Regions from separate parts of the Virgibacillus byunsanensis genome, predicted to be linked through region 1. Evidence: riboswitches for the same ligand, from Rfam matches in the RefSeq annotation. Region 1 holds a riboswitch; each other region holds the start of a gene.
The links. A riboswitch is a leader RNA that binds a small molecule or an ion and turns the genes downstream of it on or off. The one in region 1 is predicted to bind cobalamin.
Positions count from the first base shown of each region.

Region 1 (5,545 bases):
CGTGATGACTGCGTTACTTGGTACAGGGGCAGCATTTATGTTTAAAACTGGTGGCTCGGAAGGACTTATAAAAGTTCTGGAGAAAAAATTAACTACTAGAAAAAGGGTACTATTTTTGCCATATCTCTTAGGAATTGTCATATTTTTTAATGATTACGTGAACTCTGTTATTGTTGGAAATGCTTCAAAAGATATCACCGCAAAACATAAAGTTTCAAGAGAAAAGTTATCCTACATTCTTGACTCAACAGCCTCACCGATGGCAACAATTGGACCTGTTTCTGATTGGATTGGTTTTCAAGTTTCCTTGATTGCAGCAGCAATTGCTAGTGCAAGCATCATCGGTATAGAACCTTACTTCGCCTTCTTGCAATCGATTCCGTGGAATTTTTACGCAATTTTATGTCTTGCAGCTGTTCCGATGATTATTATCGGAAAAGATTTTGGTCCTATGGCAAAAGCAGAACGTAGGGCTCAATCGACTGGAAAATTAATACCGGATGGTTCTACGCCTTTGTCATCTATTGAACAGGATTTAGGAGAACCTTACAAGAAAGAAGGAAGTGTATGGAATTTTGTCCTTCCACTTGTAACACTTATTTCGGTAAGTGTATGGGGTTTGTGGTACTCAGGTGGTGGATCTACAGGAAAATCACTCATGGATGCTCTAGCAGATACGGATGTTGCAGTTGCTCTAACATGGGGGGCTTTTGCCATGACATTGGTAGGTATTGTGCTGGCTCTCATCCAAGGTATGGGGCTAAAAAAGTGTGAAGATACTTTGCTGGGTGGTATTCGAACAATGCTTCCAGCACTCGTGATTATCGTGTTAGCTTGGTCGATTGGCACCGTTACATCTGAGCTTGGTACTGCTGAATTTGTAGTAAACGCGACACAAAGCTGGATGACTGCTACACTTGTGCCATTCTTGGTTTTTGTTATAGGAATGTTTATTGCTTTCGCAACGGGTACATCGTGGGGAACAATGTCAATTCTAACCCCAATTGCAGTTCCACTAGCATTTACGCTAGGGGGAGAAGATCTAATTCCTATCGTTATCGGGGCAATTTTTGCTGGAGCTATTTTCGGGGATCATGTCTCGCCTATATCTGATACAACTGTCATGGCATCAATCTTTGCTGGGTCGGATCATATTGCTCACGTTAACACTCAGATTCCATACGCACTTGTGCCTGCGGGGATTGCGGGAGTTTTATATTTATCTTACTCATTGATTGGAAGCAGTATTGTTTTATTGATTTCTGGTATCATTATTCAATTCTTTGTGTTTCGTTATTTGGGTAATCGAGATGAGAGAAAGCATCTGGAAGCAGAAGAAAGAATTGGCGCTTAATCAAGAGAACCCAAAGTCCTTTGTGATTCCAGCGATCCTTACGTGTTGAAGAAACTTTAAGTCATTAAATGCAGATTTTAATTCTTTTGGTAGGTAATTATTTAGGTCATTATCCGCTATCCTAGTACGAGGCACCTCTTCTTTTTGGTAGTTTTTTTCGACAATTAAACTATACCAAAAGCGGAGGTGCTTTTCTTTTATAATTAATTTTGTCAAGGTGCATAATGAAGTACGGAAAGTGTTATATCAGATAACGATTAGATATTATTTTTACGCTGTGAAAATTGAGTAAAATGAATTGGTTGATTTAATAAAGTATTAGAGATATATTAATAGAGATAAGATTTAAAATGCTTTAATAATCGGATAATGCATATTTCACTATTTTGATTTTTTATCTGATATTTGTAGTGCTTTCTAGCTTTACCTTATCAAATGAATAAAAATAATGGATGATGGAATTTCGGTGGAACTCCGAAGCTGTCCCGCAACTGTTAAAGCCAGATACATCCCCATTATTTTTTAGTCAAATCCTTCGAGGTAAAAGGATGGCTATGGGATTACTATGCCCTGCCAACCTCTGCCTTCATGTCAGAGGCTTTTTTGCTTTACTAAGGATAAATCACACTAGGAAAAGAAAGGTAAGGGTGAACAAATTGTTTAGAAAAATTATCAGTTTTTTGTTTGTATTCATGTTAACTACAGCACTTGTTGGGTGTAACAACCAGGAGGGAGTTAAAGAAGATTCTAATCAAGACCAGATTGATGATACGGAAGCGGAGGCAAAAAAGGCTGAAGCAAGTGAAGAGAAAGAGAATAACTCAGTAACGCAGTATCCACTAACCGTTACGGATGCTACTGGAACAGATGTTACTTTTGACTCAGAACCTACTAAACTAGTTTCATTAATTCCAAGCGGTACAGAGATTTTATTTGCAGTTGGGGCTGGAGAAGAGATTTTAGCTGTTGATGATTCCTCTGATTTCCCTGTTGAGACAGCTGATTTGCCAAAACTAGGAAGTACATACTCGGGAATAAATGAGGAAGAACTGATTGCCTTACAACCCGATGTTGTTTTTATTAATTCTGGTCTACAGGTAGAAGTAGCTGAAGAATTAAGAGCAAAAGGCTTTAAGGTCTTTGGTTCAAACCCACAGTCAATAAAAGAAGTAATAGAGGATGTCCAAGGAATTGGAGTAATTTTAAATAATCAAGAGAAAGCGCAAACCGTTGTCGATGAAATGAAGGAAGATCTTGATTACGTAAAAAGTAAGGTGGCTAGCGTTGAGCCGAAAAAAGTGTACGCTGAGTACTCGAAAGGCTGGTCCTTTGGGTCGGGCGAATTCTCCAATGATCTTATTACTTTAGCTGGTGGAGAAAACATTTTTGCAGATATTGATGGATGGTTTGAAGTAAATCCTGAAGAAGTTATTAAGAGAAACCCTGAAGTTATACTTTTCACTTCTGGTGAAGAGGGTGCAACAGAGGATAGCAAGGAACAGATTTTATCAAGAGACGGCTGGAATGTCATTGATGCCGTCAAAAATGAGCGGGTTATTGGAATAGATTCAGTTAAAGCAAGCCGTGTCGGTCCACGTATTACTGAAAGTTTAATTGAAGTCTTTGAAGCAATTCATCCCGACTCGGCAGAATGATGAAAAAGAAATTAGTTCTCTTTGTAGGAGGGGCAACTCTGCTCCTTCTTTTTTCAATTACAATGAGCTTATCAATAGGGTCTTCTATGATTCCAATCACTGAGGTATGGTCTACTCTTTTTGGTGGAGGTGACGAGGTAAGTCGGGCAATCATCCTTCAGGTTCGTTTACCAAGAATTGTACTAGCAATTTTAGTAGGTGCGGCATTGGCTGTTGCAGGAGCGGGTTTTCAAGGGGTACTGAGAAATCCATTAGCAGATCCTTACATATTGGGTGTTTCTTCAGGTGCTTCAATAGGTGCGGCTTTCATTATTTTGTTCGGGCTCCAATCTACACTATTTGGCAAATATTCCATACCTATTGTAGCGTTTATTACTGGGGTACTTACGTTGTTTTTTGTCATATTTATTGCGAAGAAAAGTGGTCAGATGAAAAAAGAAACGTTAATTTTAGCAGGCGTAATTGTACAAGCTTTTTTAGGATCGATCATCTCATTAATGGTTTCCATGTCAGGGACAGTGTTAAACGAAATTATTTTCTGGATGATGGGGAGTTTAACTCTAAAAGGATGGGAATACTCGCAAATCATGGCACCTTATCTGCTAATTGGAATTATTATTATACTATCACAAGGAAGGGCTTTAAATTTATTTACATTAGGTGAAAGGACTGCCCTTCACTTGGGCGTTCAGGTAGAGAGGACAAAAATGATCGTTCTAGTAACCTCAACATTACTAACAGCCTCCGCCGTATCGGTATCGGGTGTGATAGGTTTTGTTGGGTTGGTTGTTCCGCATTTGATCAGATTGATTGTCGGTCCTGATTACCGACTAATCCTCCCCCTCTCCATTTTTGGAGGTTCTATTTATGTGCTTTGGGCAGATACAATTGCAAGAATGGCCTTAATGCCCAAAGAAATACCCTTAGGTGTCGTAACTTCCTTGTTAGGAGCACCTTTCTTTGCTTACTTATTGAAAAAGGGCAGTAAAGGAGTTCATCTATGATTGTTGCAAAAAATTTATCGAAAAAATATAATTCGAAGGAAGTTTTACAGCCACTAGACTTGACGATTGAGCCCAATGAAATCGTGGGGATTATCGGGCCAAATGGTTGCGGCAAGTCAACACTCATGAAATTATTATCAGGAGCTGAGAAGCCGACTAGCGGGACTGTCCAAATCAAAGGGAAGTTGCTCAAAAAGTACAAAACAAAGGATCTAGCAAAAATTCTTGCTGTTCTTCAACAAGAAGGGATTCCCCCAGTTGGTTTTACTGTTCGAGAAATGATCGAGATGGGTCGATATCCTTATCAAAATTGGCTTGGCGATGAAGTTAATATGGAAGCGAACTGGGAATACGATATTGCTTATGAGATAATGGAAAGATTACACATAGATCACCTTGAAAATGAGGTTATTAATCACCTGAGTGGTGGAGAAAAGCAGCGAATTGCCTTAGGACAGGTATTGGCTCAGGAACCAGAAATACTTATGCTAGATGAACCTACGACCTATCTTGATATCGGTCATCAGCTGCAAATGATGGAATTGATTAGGAAATGGCAAAAAAAAAGTCAACATACAGTAGTCGTGATTCTACATGACCTTAACCTTGCTTCTATGTATTGCACCAGACTTATCCTGATGAAGGATGGCAGGATTCAAAAGATAGGTTCACCAGAAGAGGTAGTTCAAGAAAGAATCATCAAAACTGTCTATGGAACACAGCCAATCGTCATAGAGCATCCAAGACAGTTGATGGCACCGCAGATTATTCTTGATAGATTGTAGTTTATCATTCAAGAGGCATTATTTACGGCATTTTCCACTTATTCAATAGGATGAATAAGTGGGCCTAGTTTGAAATATTTTGATGTTCCCATCTAATTTTGCATACTACCATCAAATAAATTGTGTGACTAACTAATTTATTTTAATAAAAGGGGGAATAATAAATGAAAGAAAGAGTTGTTGTTTCGTGGAGTGGTGGAAAGGACAGTTCATTAGCACTCTATTATCTTTTAAAAGATAAACGGTACACAGTGGATTCTTTGCTTACAACTGTAACAGAAGGATATGAACGGATTAGTGTCCATGGTGTGCGGGAAAAATTATTAGAGGAACAAGCCGAAAGTCTTGGAATTCCACTTCGAAAAATGTACATTCCACAACAAAGTTCACATCCCATTTACAAGGAAAGGATGAATGAACAATTAAAACAAATTAAAGAAGATGGAATAAACACTGTCATGTTCGGTGATATATTCTTAGAAGATGTTCGTTCGTACCGAGAAGAGCTGATTCATAATCAAAAATTAAAAGCAATATTCCCACTATGGGGGCGACCAACAAATGAGTTAATTCAGGAATTTATTTCGCTCGGATTCAAGACAGTGACTACCTGTATCGATACCGAAACGCTGACAGATAAGTTTCTAGGTCGCCATATAAACGCTTCATTTTTAAAGGAATTACCAGAAAATGTGGATAAGTGCGGTGAAAATGGTGAATTCCACACCTTTACCTATGCAGGGCCAA
Region 1 covers NZ_JBHTKJ010000012.1:23,475-29,019, reverse strand. The annotation lists gene ACFQ3N_RS05345 (Na+/H+ antiporter NhaC family protein) at 1-1,354, shown strand, start outside; adenosylcobalamin (AdoCbl) riboswitch at 1,784-1,911, shown strand; gene ACFQ3N_RS05340 (ABC transporter substrate-binding protein) at 2,035-3,009, shown strand; gene ACFQ3N_RS05335 (FecCD family ABC transporter permease) at 3,009-4,013, shown strand; gene ACFQ3N_RS05330 (ABC transporter ATP-binding protein) at 4,010-4,798, shown strand; gene ACFQ3N_RS05325 (Dph6-related ATP pyrophosphatase) at 4,963-5,545, shown strand, end outside.

Region 2 (5,545 bases), on a different contig from region 1:
GGTCCAGAAGGTGGTACATTGATCACAGGAGACGTCATGAAACCATGGTTTAAAACACCAGGTTGGATGCAAGGAGCTGATGCTGCAAGAAAGTTTAATACATTAATTTGGTCGTTCTTTACAGGCTCGATTCTGTATGTATTACTCAGACTTGTTTTAAGAAAGAGAATCGGTGCTGCTATTCAACCATTTCTAAAAAGTGCTAAACCCGATTTATTAGATGAAATATCATACAGGGCTGTAGCAATTGGTTTTCCAGTGTTTACTTTAGGTGGGATAATATTTGCTTCTATATGGGCACAAATTGCTTGGGATCGCTTCTGGGGATGGGATCCAAAAGAGGTTTGGGCACTAGTCACATGGTTTTTCTATGCAGCATTCTTACATTTAAGATTATCACGAGGATGGCATGGAGAGAAATCTGCTTGGTTAGCTGTAGGTGGGTTCGCTATAATTATGTTCAACCTGATTGCTGTTAACCTAATTCTAGCAGGACTTCATTCTTATGCATAAACTCATCAAAACTAAGGCATTTATTATTTTGCGATAATTGTGTCTTGTTTTCTTATACTTTTTATAATAGTTGGTTTATACTTTAACTAGAGTAGCAAAGGGGGATTACAATGGCTAAAAATATAAGGGTGTTAGTAGCTGATGATGAAGATAGAATTCGTCGTTTAATTAAGATGTACCTAGAACGTGAAGACTTTGTCATTGAAGAAGCTGAAAATGGAACACAAGCGTTGGATCTTGCATTAAACAATGAGTATGATGTGATTTTACTAGACATCATGATGCCTGAAATGGATGGAATAGAGGTCTGTCAAGAATTAAGAAAAGAAAAGCAAACTCCTGTCATCATGCTTACTGCAAAAGGCGAAGAAGCTAACAGGGTACAAGGATTTGAAGTTGGTACAGATGATTATATTGTAAAACCATTTAGTCCAAGAGAAGTTGTATTAAGGGTGAAAGCTGTATTGAGAAGGATGTCGTTTTCTCATTTTAATGAAGGAGATACGCCACCTAAAGACATAGTGGTATTTCCTCATCTTACAATCGATCATGATGCGCATCGTGTAACTGCAGATGGTCATGAAGTGAGTTTGACACCAAAAGAGTATGAATTATTATGTTTTATAGCAAAGTCACCGGATAAAGTTTTTAATCGAGAGGTCTTGCTAAAAGAAGTATGGCAATATGAATTTTTTGGTGATTTACGTACAGTAGATACACATGTAAAAAGGCTTAGAGAGAAGTTAAACAACGTTTCCAAAGAGGCATCAAAGATGATTGTAACTGTTTGGGGAGTTGGATACAAATTTGAGGTAGATGATGCATAATGTTTTGGCGTAGTGTAGTAGGAAAACTAGCAATAACTATCTTATTGCTAGTTTCTTTTGTATTATTTATATTAACCATTTTTCTATTAGAGTTTTTTGAAACGTTCCACATAGAAGAAGCTGAGAAAGACATGATGCAAACAGCGACTAAAGTTTCTGTGATGGTAGAACAATATGATGATAAATCATTACTATTTGAAACAACAGAACGCGTGAAAGACCCAGCTAGTCGTATAGCTATCATTTTTAATGATGGTTCTGTGTGGACCTCAAACAGTAATGATCAAAACTTATTAGAATTAGAAGAAGAATGGTTTCAGAATGAAGAAGATTTGACTACCATTTTATCAAAAAATGAACAAGTGAAAAAACAAATGATGCTGCCAAATAGTGATGCAGAGGTAATGATCGTAGGTACACCAGTCTCTGGAGTTAATGGTGCTGTTTTTGTTTATCAATCACTTGATGTTGTTGATCAGACAAAGGCAGAAACGACAAAAATAATTTTCCTAGCAGCTGGTATAGCAATTATTTTAACTACTATTTTTGCATTTTTCCTTTCAACACGTATTACAGCACCACTAATCAAAATGCGAGAAGCTGCATTTGACTTAACAAGAGGAGAATTTAACACAAAAGTACCGATATTAACCCATGACGAAATTGGTGGGTTGGCAATGGCTTTTAATAGAATGGGAAGGCAATTAAAGTTTCACATAAATGCGTTGAGGCAGGAAAAAGAGCAATTATCCAGTATTGTGAGTTCTATGGCAGATGGTGTGATTACACTTAATCGAAATGGAGATATGATTGTAACGAATCCCCCAGCTGAACGGTTTATTGAGGATTGGTATTTTGAACATAATATAACCATTAATGAAGATAACAAAAAACTTCCAGAACCACTTAATCAAATTTTACAAGAAGTAATTGAGGGAGAAAAAGAAACCTTACGGGAGATTAATCTACAAGGACGTACTTGGGTTATGATTATGACTCCATTATATGATCAAACGTTTGTACGGGGTGCTGTAGCTGTAATCCGTGATATGACGGAAGAACGACGCCTAGATAAATTGAGAAAAGACTTTATTGCTAACGTTTCACATGAGCTGCGCACACCTATTTCGATGCTACAAGGCTATAGTGAGGCTATTGTAGATGATGTGGCAGAAAGTAAAGATGAGAAAAACGAATTAGCTCAAATTATTTATGAAGAATCATTACGAATGGGTCGCCTGGTAAATGAATTATTGGATCTTGCTCGAATGGAAGCTGGACATATCCAATTAAATAAAGAACCGATTAACGTAGAAGCATTTGTTGATCGAATAACGAAGAAGTTTAGTGGATTGGCAGAAGATAACTCAGTAGAACTGAATCTTATAAAAAATATTAAAACTGATGCAATTGCAATTGATCCTGACAGAATAGAACAAGTTTTTACCAATTTAATTGATAATGCCATTAGACATACGAATGACAATGGCTATGTAAATATTTCAGTGGAATGCAATGAACAATTAGTAGTAGCAATTGAAGATAATGGCAGTGGTATAGTTGAGGAAGATCTTCCCTTTGTATTTGAGCGGTTTTATAAAGCTGATAAATCCAGAACTAGAAACCTTAAGAAAAAAGGGACTGGTTTAGGGCTAGCGATTGCTAAAAACATAATTGATGCTCACAATGGATCTATTTCAGTGAATAGTAAAGTAAATGAAGGAACGACATTTACATTTAAAATACCTACACCTACAGCAAAATAAATATTGATTTTAGAGTGCATTATGATATGATGATAGTTGTAATGAAACCGAATATAATATTTTGAATTTGGTGCATTTGCTTAAAAGGGAATCTAGTGAAAAACTAGAACTGTCCTCGCAACTGTAAGTGATACGAAATAAGTGATAGCCACTATATGAACATTTATATGGGAAGGGACTTAAAGTAGGTTAAAATCACAAGTCAGTAGACCTGCCATGTTTAACTGTTTCAATGCTTCGAGGATGTTAAGCAATTGGGACAACCGAATACATATGGATTTATAATGTATCGATTGTCGTCTACTATTGCTAACTCTTGTGAGAAGGGTTAGCTTTTTTGGTTGTCCAATGCCAGTCTCCTCAATAAAAATAGTGGAGGAATGAGAAAGATGAACAAAATGTTTTTTAAATTAACAGCGTTATTACTAGTATTTGGTTTATTGATGGGTTGTGCTTCTGATGATACGAGTAGTAGTGAAGAAAATGAAGGTTCAGTTGACATAACTATTTCAAAGGATAATGGAGAAGAAATAGTCACAGAAAAAGAGGTGCCTATTGAGGATGGGGCTATTTTAATGGATGTAATGCAGGAAAATTTTGATATTGAAGAAGATGAGGGTTTTATTACTTCTATTGAAGGAGAGGCTCCTGAAGAAGGTGAACAAAAGGCTTGGATGTTTTTTGTGAACGATGAAATGGGAGCTGTAGGTGCTAATGAATTAGAGTTACAAGTTGATGATCGTGTAACGTTCGACCTTCAGGCCTGGGAATGATGTAGTTGACTACGTATAAAATAACATTACTGGCTTTATTAGCAGCTATGGCTGTCGTGGGGAGATTTACTTTTTCGTTTTTACCAAACCTTCAGCCAGTAACAGCATTAATTATTATATGTGGTTTATTTTTAGGTCCTGTTGCAGCTATATTTCTAGCTGTATTGACTACATTTTTGTCAAACATGCTTTTGGGCATGGGAATATGGTCAATTTGGCAAGTGATCTCATGGGGATTAATAGGGTTAATAAGTGGTCTGCTAGGTAAATTACCTATAAGAATCCCTATCTATTTAATCGTGATTTTCTCTATTTTTAGTGGCTATCTCTATGGATTTGTTATTTCGTTAACCAGCTATCAAATAACTGGTAAGTTTTTACCGTATTATCTTGCAGGATTACCATTTGATACGTATCACGCAGTAGGGAATGCGGTATTCATCATCCTGATCTATCCAATTATTTCACATTTTTTTACACGTTCAAGAATTAATAAATTTCATGGTTGAATGGTGCACTATTTGGATTTTCCAATAAGTCAAAAGTCTACAAAATTTGATAATTAACTATTTATATTTAGGCTGTCATTTTTCCACAATTGATGTAGATTGCGACATAACTTACTCGAGGATTTGCTTTCTCCATCTATGAGTGCTATACAACCGCTTCGGCAGAACACTTCGCTTTCCGTGGGCACGGCCTCAGCCATCCTCAGAAGCAAAAAGCGCTCTTCGGACACGTGCTATTCCTTTAGAGTCGACTGCCCGCAGCGAAAAGCAACCATCATAAAAGTGGCAGTTTACCTTAAAAAAACGAAATTCAAGATGTTGTTTTATTCTGGACGCTATACCAGCGGCGGAAATACACGAAGACTCCTTGAAAAAGGAAATCACTTTTTCTGCGTGCGATGTAATCCTGCCGTGGCTTCCCTTGTTCTGCGGGAGGATAGGCATAGGTGAGACACTAAAGTGCTTCAGCACGTGGTGGTTCACCAGCCGCCCTAAGATGCGCTAAATGTATTTCCAGAGCGAGTAAAAGCACTAACCATTATCTGAATTTATGTCGCATTATATATCAATTGTGAGGATTAAAAAAGTAACAAAACTTACGAAATGAACCTATATTTAAAAATACCAACCAAATAATGGTTGGTATTTTTCTTATTCTTTAATATTATAGAAATATAGTGTAACATTTTTGGTGTTGAAACGACTAAATGGGTGAACGGAGGATCTTTATGAAGGCCGTTTTTGATGAAATATACGACAAGTATCATCAGGATTTATATCAGTTTATTTTTTATATGGTTAAAGACAAAGAAACCACAGAAGACCTCGTTCAGGAAGTTTATATAAAAGTAATGCATTCTTATACGTCTTTTAAAGGTGATAGTACGTTAAAAACGTGGTTATTCTCTATAGCTAGACATAAGACAATTGATTATTTTCGTGCACAAAAAAGAAAGCGAAATCGAATCACTGATTTTTTTGACTGGCAAGAAAAAGGAGAATTTATACAAGATAAACAACCATTGCCAGATGAAATTACAATACAAAATGAGGAATTGAAGAAGGTATATCACCATCTCGATCGATGTAGTCCCGATCAAAAGAGTGTATTGATTTTACGTTACATACAGTCATTTTCCATTCAGGAGACTGCTGAC
Region 2 covers NZ_JBHTKJ010000037.1:4,024-9,568, forward strand. The annotation lists gene ccsA (cytochrome c biogenesis protein CcsA) at 1-513, shown strand, start outside; gene ACFQ3N_RS13975 (response regulator transcription factor) at 624-1,340, shown strand; gene ACFQ3N_RS13980 (ATP-binding protein) at 1,340-3,106, shown strand; cobalamin riboswitch at 3,158-3,339, shown strand; gene ACFQ3N_RS13985 (DUF4430 domain-containing protein) at 3,496-3,879, shown strand; gene ACFQ3N_RS13990 (ECF transporter S component) at 3,885-4,388, shown strand; gene sigX (RNA polymerase sigma factor SigX) at 5,117-5,545, shown strand, end outside.
Region 2: it holds a riboswitch for cobalamin, as region 1 does, so the genes downstream of both, ACFQ3N_RS13985 (DUF4430 domain-containing protein) here and ACFQ3N_RS05340 (ABC transporter substrate-binding protein) in region 1, are expected to answer to the same signal.

Region 3 (5,545 bases), on a different contig from region 1:
TGGAGGGGAGCGACAGGCGCTTTCGTTATTGATGGCTACTTTTACAGAACCGAAAATCTTATTACTTGATGAACATACGGCTGCATTAGACCCTGCCCGGGCAGAGTTAATTACTGAGATCACCGCAGACGTTGTAAAGAGGTTCGAATTAACGACCTTAATGGTAACACATAATATGAATCAAGCATTGGATCTAGGTGACCGGTTATTTATGATGGATAAAGGTGAAATTATTTTCGATATCAAAGGCAAAGAAAAACAACAATTAACGATGGAATCTCTGTTAAAGGAATTCCAACGAATACGCGGAAAACAATTTGATAGTGATCGGGCAGTATTAGGATAATTAAATCATAATCTAGCATGAAACAGGGACATAATTATGTTCCTGTTTTTTTGGCAAATAAGAAAGTATAAAATTTTCTTATCTACATAAGTGTAACTAAGGCTTCCGCCATTAAGGCTTGGCGATAAGCCAAGTTTTCTAATCGTTTTTAATTTGTGATAACTGTGCATACTTTTAAAAGAGTTATTGAAAATACCACTAAAGGGGTGAAAATGTGTCAAATCCATTTGAAGCAGCATGGAATTTGCTTAAAACTGCAGTTGATAACACAAATGAACCTAAATCACCATTTAATATCATTGAAGCAGGGGATTGTTGGAAATATATTACCATGGTAGAAGAATTTATACGATATGAAGAAATAGGTTTGAATACAACGACAGATGATGAAGTAAAAGAAATGTTAAATGATGTGATCAAGCAGTGTGAATCACATATTAAAAAATTAAGTACGATTATGAAAGAAGAGGGTATTCCCTTACCAGATGTAACTTCAGCAAAACCTAAATCAGAGCCCAATGAAATTCCGCTCGGTGTAAAGCTAACAGATGATGAGATTGCTAATGGAGTAGCATTTAAATTAATCGTATGCATGCAAGCATGTGCAAAAGGACAAGGGGATTCGATTCGAAATGATATTGGGATGGTTTGGTTGAACTTTTATTCGGAATGGGTTGTGTTAGGAACAACATTAAAAACGCTAATGCGAAAACGCGGATGGTTAAAGGTGCCGCCCTTTTATTATCCACCCGGATCTCCAAAAAATTAACTATTTCCCCAATAACCCTGTATCCTATGAAGGTCATTACCCCGCGCATATTATAAATGTGCTGGGTTTTTTAATTACTTAAATTATAAAATTAGGAGCCTATGAAGGGGCATGTTCCTTTAAGAAAGATAGACTAACTTTGTCGCTCTGTGGCAACGACCCACCCGCTATGCGTGCGCAGCCCATACGTCGCTATGACGCACAGGACGTGCTAGTTACAGGCGTTGCCACAGGACAAGGAAAGCTTCAATGAGAAACATCGCACGCAGAAAAAGTGCTTTACTTTTTCAAGGACGTGGCGAACTTAGCCTGTAAGGGCGCTTCTAGCTTTTATTAGTAGATAGGAAAGTATAAAACTTTCTTATCTACATAAGTGCAACTAAGGCTTTCGCCATTAAGGCTTGGCGATAAGCCAAGTTTTCTAAAAGGTAAGGAAAGTATAAAATTTTGGTACTATAAAGTTTCTTGTCAGCAAGAGCCATGTCTAGCTCCAGCGCCCAGCCACTCGCGACATAAGCAATCCGTCTTGCGAAAGGAAAAACTACCTTTCTCCAGCCGTTTTGCTTATGCGGTCGTGTCTTTCAGGGCGCTTACGCTTTTCTTATTACATCGAACTATTTACCTTTTTTATACATAACCTAGGTATGGATAGATAAATAGGAGGTGTTCGCTATGGTACAAAAACCAATAATATATCAAAATCCCCCAGTTCAAGAGGTCAAAAATATAAGTTATCCTACAATTAGTAACAAGGCAGTAATTGGTACCGAATCGACCGTAATCGGTGATATTACGATAGATGATGACGTTTATATAGGATTTAAAAACTTACTTCGAGCAGATTCAGGATATCCTTACTATATTGGTCCGTATACTAATATACAGGATTATGTATTAATGCACGTTCATCCGGGGAGTGCGCATGTGGAAATCGACGGCAGGAAATGGGGTGTTTACTTAGAGGGGGAGATCAGTGTATTACATCATGCAGCAGTACACGGACCATTATTTATTGGACGTAATACATTTGTAGGACAACATGCTAATATTTATGATGCAGTAATTGGACGAAACTGTGTAGTTATGCATGGTGCAACGGTAACAAACAGAGTAACGATAGCTGATAATCGTTTTGTTCCACCTGGCTATTCTGTATGGAAACAAGAGGATGCAGATCAACTTCCAATGGTACCTGAAGAACATAAAAATCTTAATCAGGAAATTGTTGACCATTATTATCGATTAGGCAAATCATACTATGAAAATACTCCGTTAGCATTTTCATAACTTACTGCCTATCGGAAATAATCATTGCGAAGTTATTTTTTCTATGATAGGATTTAAATACAATATATTGGTAAAATAAAAATGCAAGCAACTATATATAGTAATTACGAGTTAAGGTGACACACGTTGTCTTAAAAGGGAACCTAGTTCAAATCTAGGACTGCCCCCGCAACTGTAAGTGTGGACGAACGAGTAATCCACTGTATCACATGCTTTACGGCTATGATACGGGAAGGGCTCTAGTAGGCAGAAGCACAAGTCAGGAGACCTGCCATAACTTGTAGTTTCATTTCTCCGGGGTGAGAGAAGTTGAAACGGTAGAGATATAGATACGTAATTTCTATCGTTTTTTAACCGTTCATCCTTTGGGTGAGCGTTTTTTAATGGGGAAAAAAGGGAGGAATTAGTATGACAATCACAACAACAAAACCTGAACAGGAAATAAATCATATTATTGACAAAGCAGTGAGAGGGTTGGATCTGGATGTAGACGCTTACCAGAAAAAGGCTTTGAAGTTATTATCAAATCGAGAGGAAATGTATGAAAGTCTAATTAAATTAGCACTTGAAAATATAGATGAATCCACCCCTGACTGGACGTATGTAGCAAGTCGATTATACTTACAGGACCTGTACCGCCAGGCAGCAGAAAATCGACATTATGATGCCGCTATTCGGTATGGGAATTTTTATGAACTTATCCAAACCCTGACAGAAAAAGGAATTTATGCAAATAAGATCATCACCAAATATACGAAAGAAGAAATTGATTATCTTGCAGAGCAAATCGATCCAAAGCGTGATTTGCTGTTTGATTATTTAGGTCTGTTTACATTGGCAACAAGATACTTAGCCACGGATTACGAAAAAAATACATATGAGCTTCCACAAGAGCGTTGGATGATTATTGCGATGTATGTCATGCAGGATGAACCTTTATCGAAACGGAGCCAATTAGTAACCGAAGCATATTGGGCATTGAGTAATCTTTATATGACGGTTGCTACCCCAACTCTAACCAATGCAGGAAAATCACATGGGCAACTATCCAGTTGTTTCATTGATACAGTCGATGATAGTCTTCAATCGATTTATGATAGTAACACCGATATTGCCAAGCTTTCTAAAAACGGTGGAGGTATTGGTGTATACATGGGGAAAATCCGTAGTCGAGGCAGTTCGATTAAAGGATATACTGGTATGAGCAGTGGTGTCGTTCCGTGGATTAAACAGCTCAATAATACTGCTGTTAATGTGGACCAATTAGGTACGCGTAAAGGCGCCATTGCCATCTACCTAGATATTTGGCATATGGATATTGAAGCTTTTCTTGATTTGAAACTGAATAATGGGGATGACCGTTTACGTGCCCATGATATTTTTACTGGCGTGAGTCTGCCTGATTATTTTATGGAGCAAGTGGACAAGCGTGGTGACTGGTATTTATTTGACCCACATGAAGTTCGTCAAGTGATGGGATACTCACTGGAAGATTTTTATGATGAAGAAAAAACCCGAGGGTCCTGGCGTGAACGATATCAGGAATGTGTAGATTCGAAATTGTTATCCAAAAAGAAGATTCCTGCTATTGAAATCATGAAACGAATTATGAAATCCCAACTGGAGTCAGGTACACCGTTCATGTTTTATCGTGATGAAGTGAATAGACAGAATAGTAATCATCATAAAGGGATCATCTACTGTTCCAATTTATGTACGGAAATAACCCAGAATCAGTCTCCAACTGAATTTTTGGAGGAATTTCTGGAAAATGATAACACGATCGTTAAAAAGTATAAATCCGGTGACTATGTGGTATGTAATTTGAGTTCCATTAATTTAGGGAGAGCGGTTCCTGATGATATATTGGAGCGTCTCATCAAGATCCAAATACGCATGCTTGATAATGTCATTGATATTAATACATTACCAATTAAGCAAACACAGTTAACGAATCAGAAATATCGGGCAATAGGGCTTGGCACCTTTGGCTGGCATCATCTTTTAGCACTTGAAAACCTGAAATGGGAATCAGATGAAGCGGTTAATTATGCAGATGAGTTATATGAGAAAATTGCCTATTTAACGATTACAAATAGTATGGAGTTAAGTAAAGAAAAAGGAAATTATCCCTGCTTTGCAGGAAGTAAATGGCATACGGGAGCTTATTTTTCACAAAAAGGTTATTCTGATGAAAAGTGGCTTGCGTTAAGAAATGATGTTGCTCAATATGGAATTCGTAATGGGTATCTTATGGCAGTTGCGCCAAACTCTACAACCTCGATGATCGCGGGGTCTACTGCTAGTATCGATCCGATTTTTAATACATTTTATAGCGAAGAAAAAAAGGATTTCAAAATACCGACGACTGCACCTGATTTGAATCACAAAACATATGATATCTATCGAAGATCTGCCTATATATTGGATCAACGCTGGTCTGTTAGACAAAATGCAGCACGACAAAAGCATATCGATCAAAGTATTTCATTTAACTTTTATGTACCAAATACAATAAAGGCCTCCGTGTTACTAGATTTGCATTTACAAGCATGGAAGGAAGGATTGAAAACAACGTATTATGTACGTTCATCCTCGAATGATATAGAAGAATGTGAGTGGTGTGAAAGTTGAAGATTTTACTAGCATACTTATCGTACAGCGGAAACACAACAGAAGTAGCAGAAATCATTGAACGAAAATTAACAGAAGATAGGTGCACAATAGTTAGGCACCGAATTGGCATAGACCGACCAGTTAACGCAGCAGTATACGATTATATTTTTCTTGGAACTTTTACTTGGGATAAGGGGCAAACACCAGATGAAGTGAAGGATTTCGTGTTGGAAGTGGGCTACAAGCCTCGAAATGTAGCCGTTTTTGGTACAGGTGATACGCAATTTGGTGGGGATGCTCTATTTTGTAAAGCTGTAGATAAGCTTGAAACATTTTACCAAAGTAGATGGACAGGGTTGAAAATAGAGCAATCACCACGGGGAAGCCAAGAACAACTAGTAGAAAAATGGGTGGAAGGAGTGTTTCATGATGCCAAAACACTTGCTTGAAAAAGCAAAAACACTAGAACCGCTGCATCCCAATAAATCAACTGGATTATTTGGCGGAGAATCGAGTGGAATATTAAA
Region 3 covers NZ_JBHTKJ010000031.1:12,502-18,046, reverse strand. The annotation lists gene ACFQ3N_RS11920 (ABC transporter ATP-binding protein) at 1-346, shown strand, start outside; gene ACFQ3N_RS11915 (DUF3231 family protein) at 561-1,115, shown strand; gene ACFQ3N_RS11910 (carbonate dehydratase) at 1,788-2,402, shown strand; cobalamin riboswitch at 2,500-2,692, shown strand; gene ACFQ3N_RS11905 (ribonucleoside-diphosphate reductase subunit alpha) at 2,811-5,036, shown strand; gene ACFQ3N_RS11900 (flavodoxin) at 5,033-5,467, shown strand; gene ACFQ3N_RS11895 (ribonucleotide-diphosphate reductase subunit beta) at 5,448-5,545, shown strand, end outside.
Region 3: it holds a riboswitch for cobalamin, as region 1 does, so the genes downstream of both, ACFQ3N_RS11905 (ribonucleoside-diphosphate reductase subunit alpha) here and ACFQ3N_RS05340 (ABC transporter substrate-binding protein) in region 1, are expected to answer to the same signal.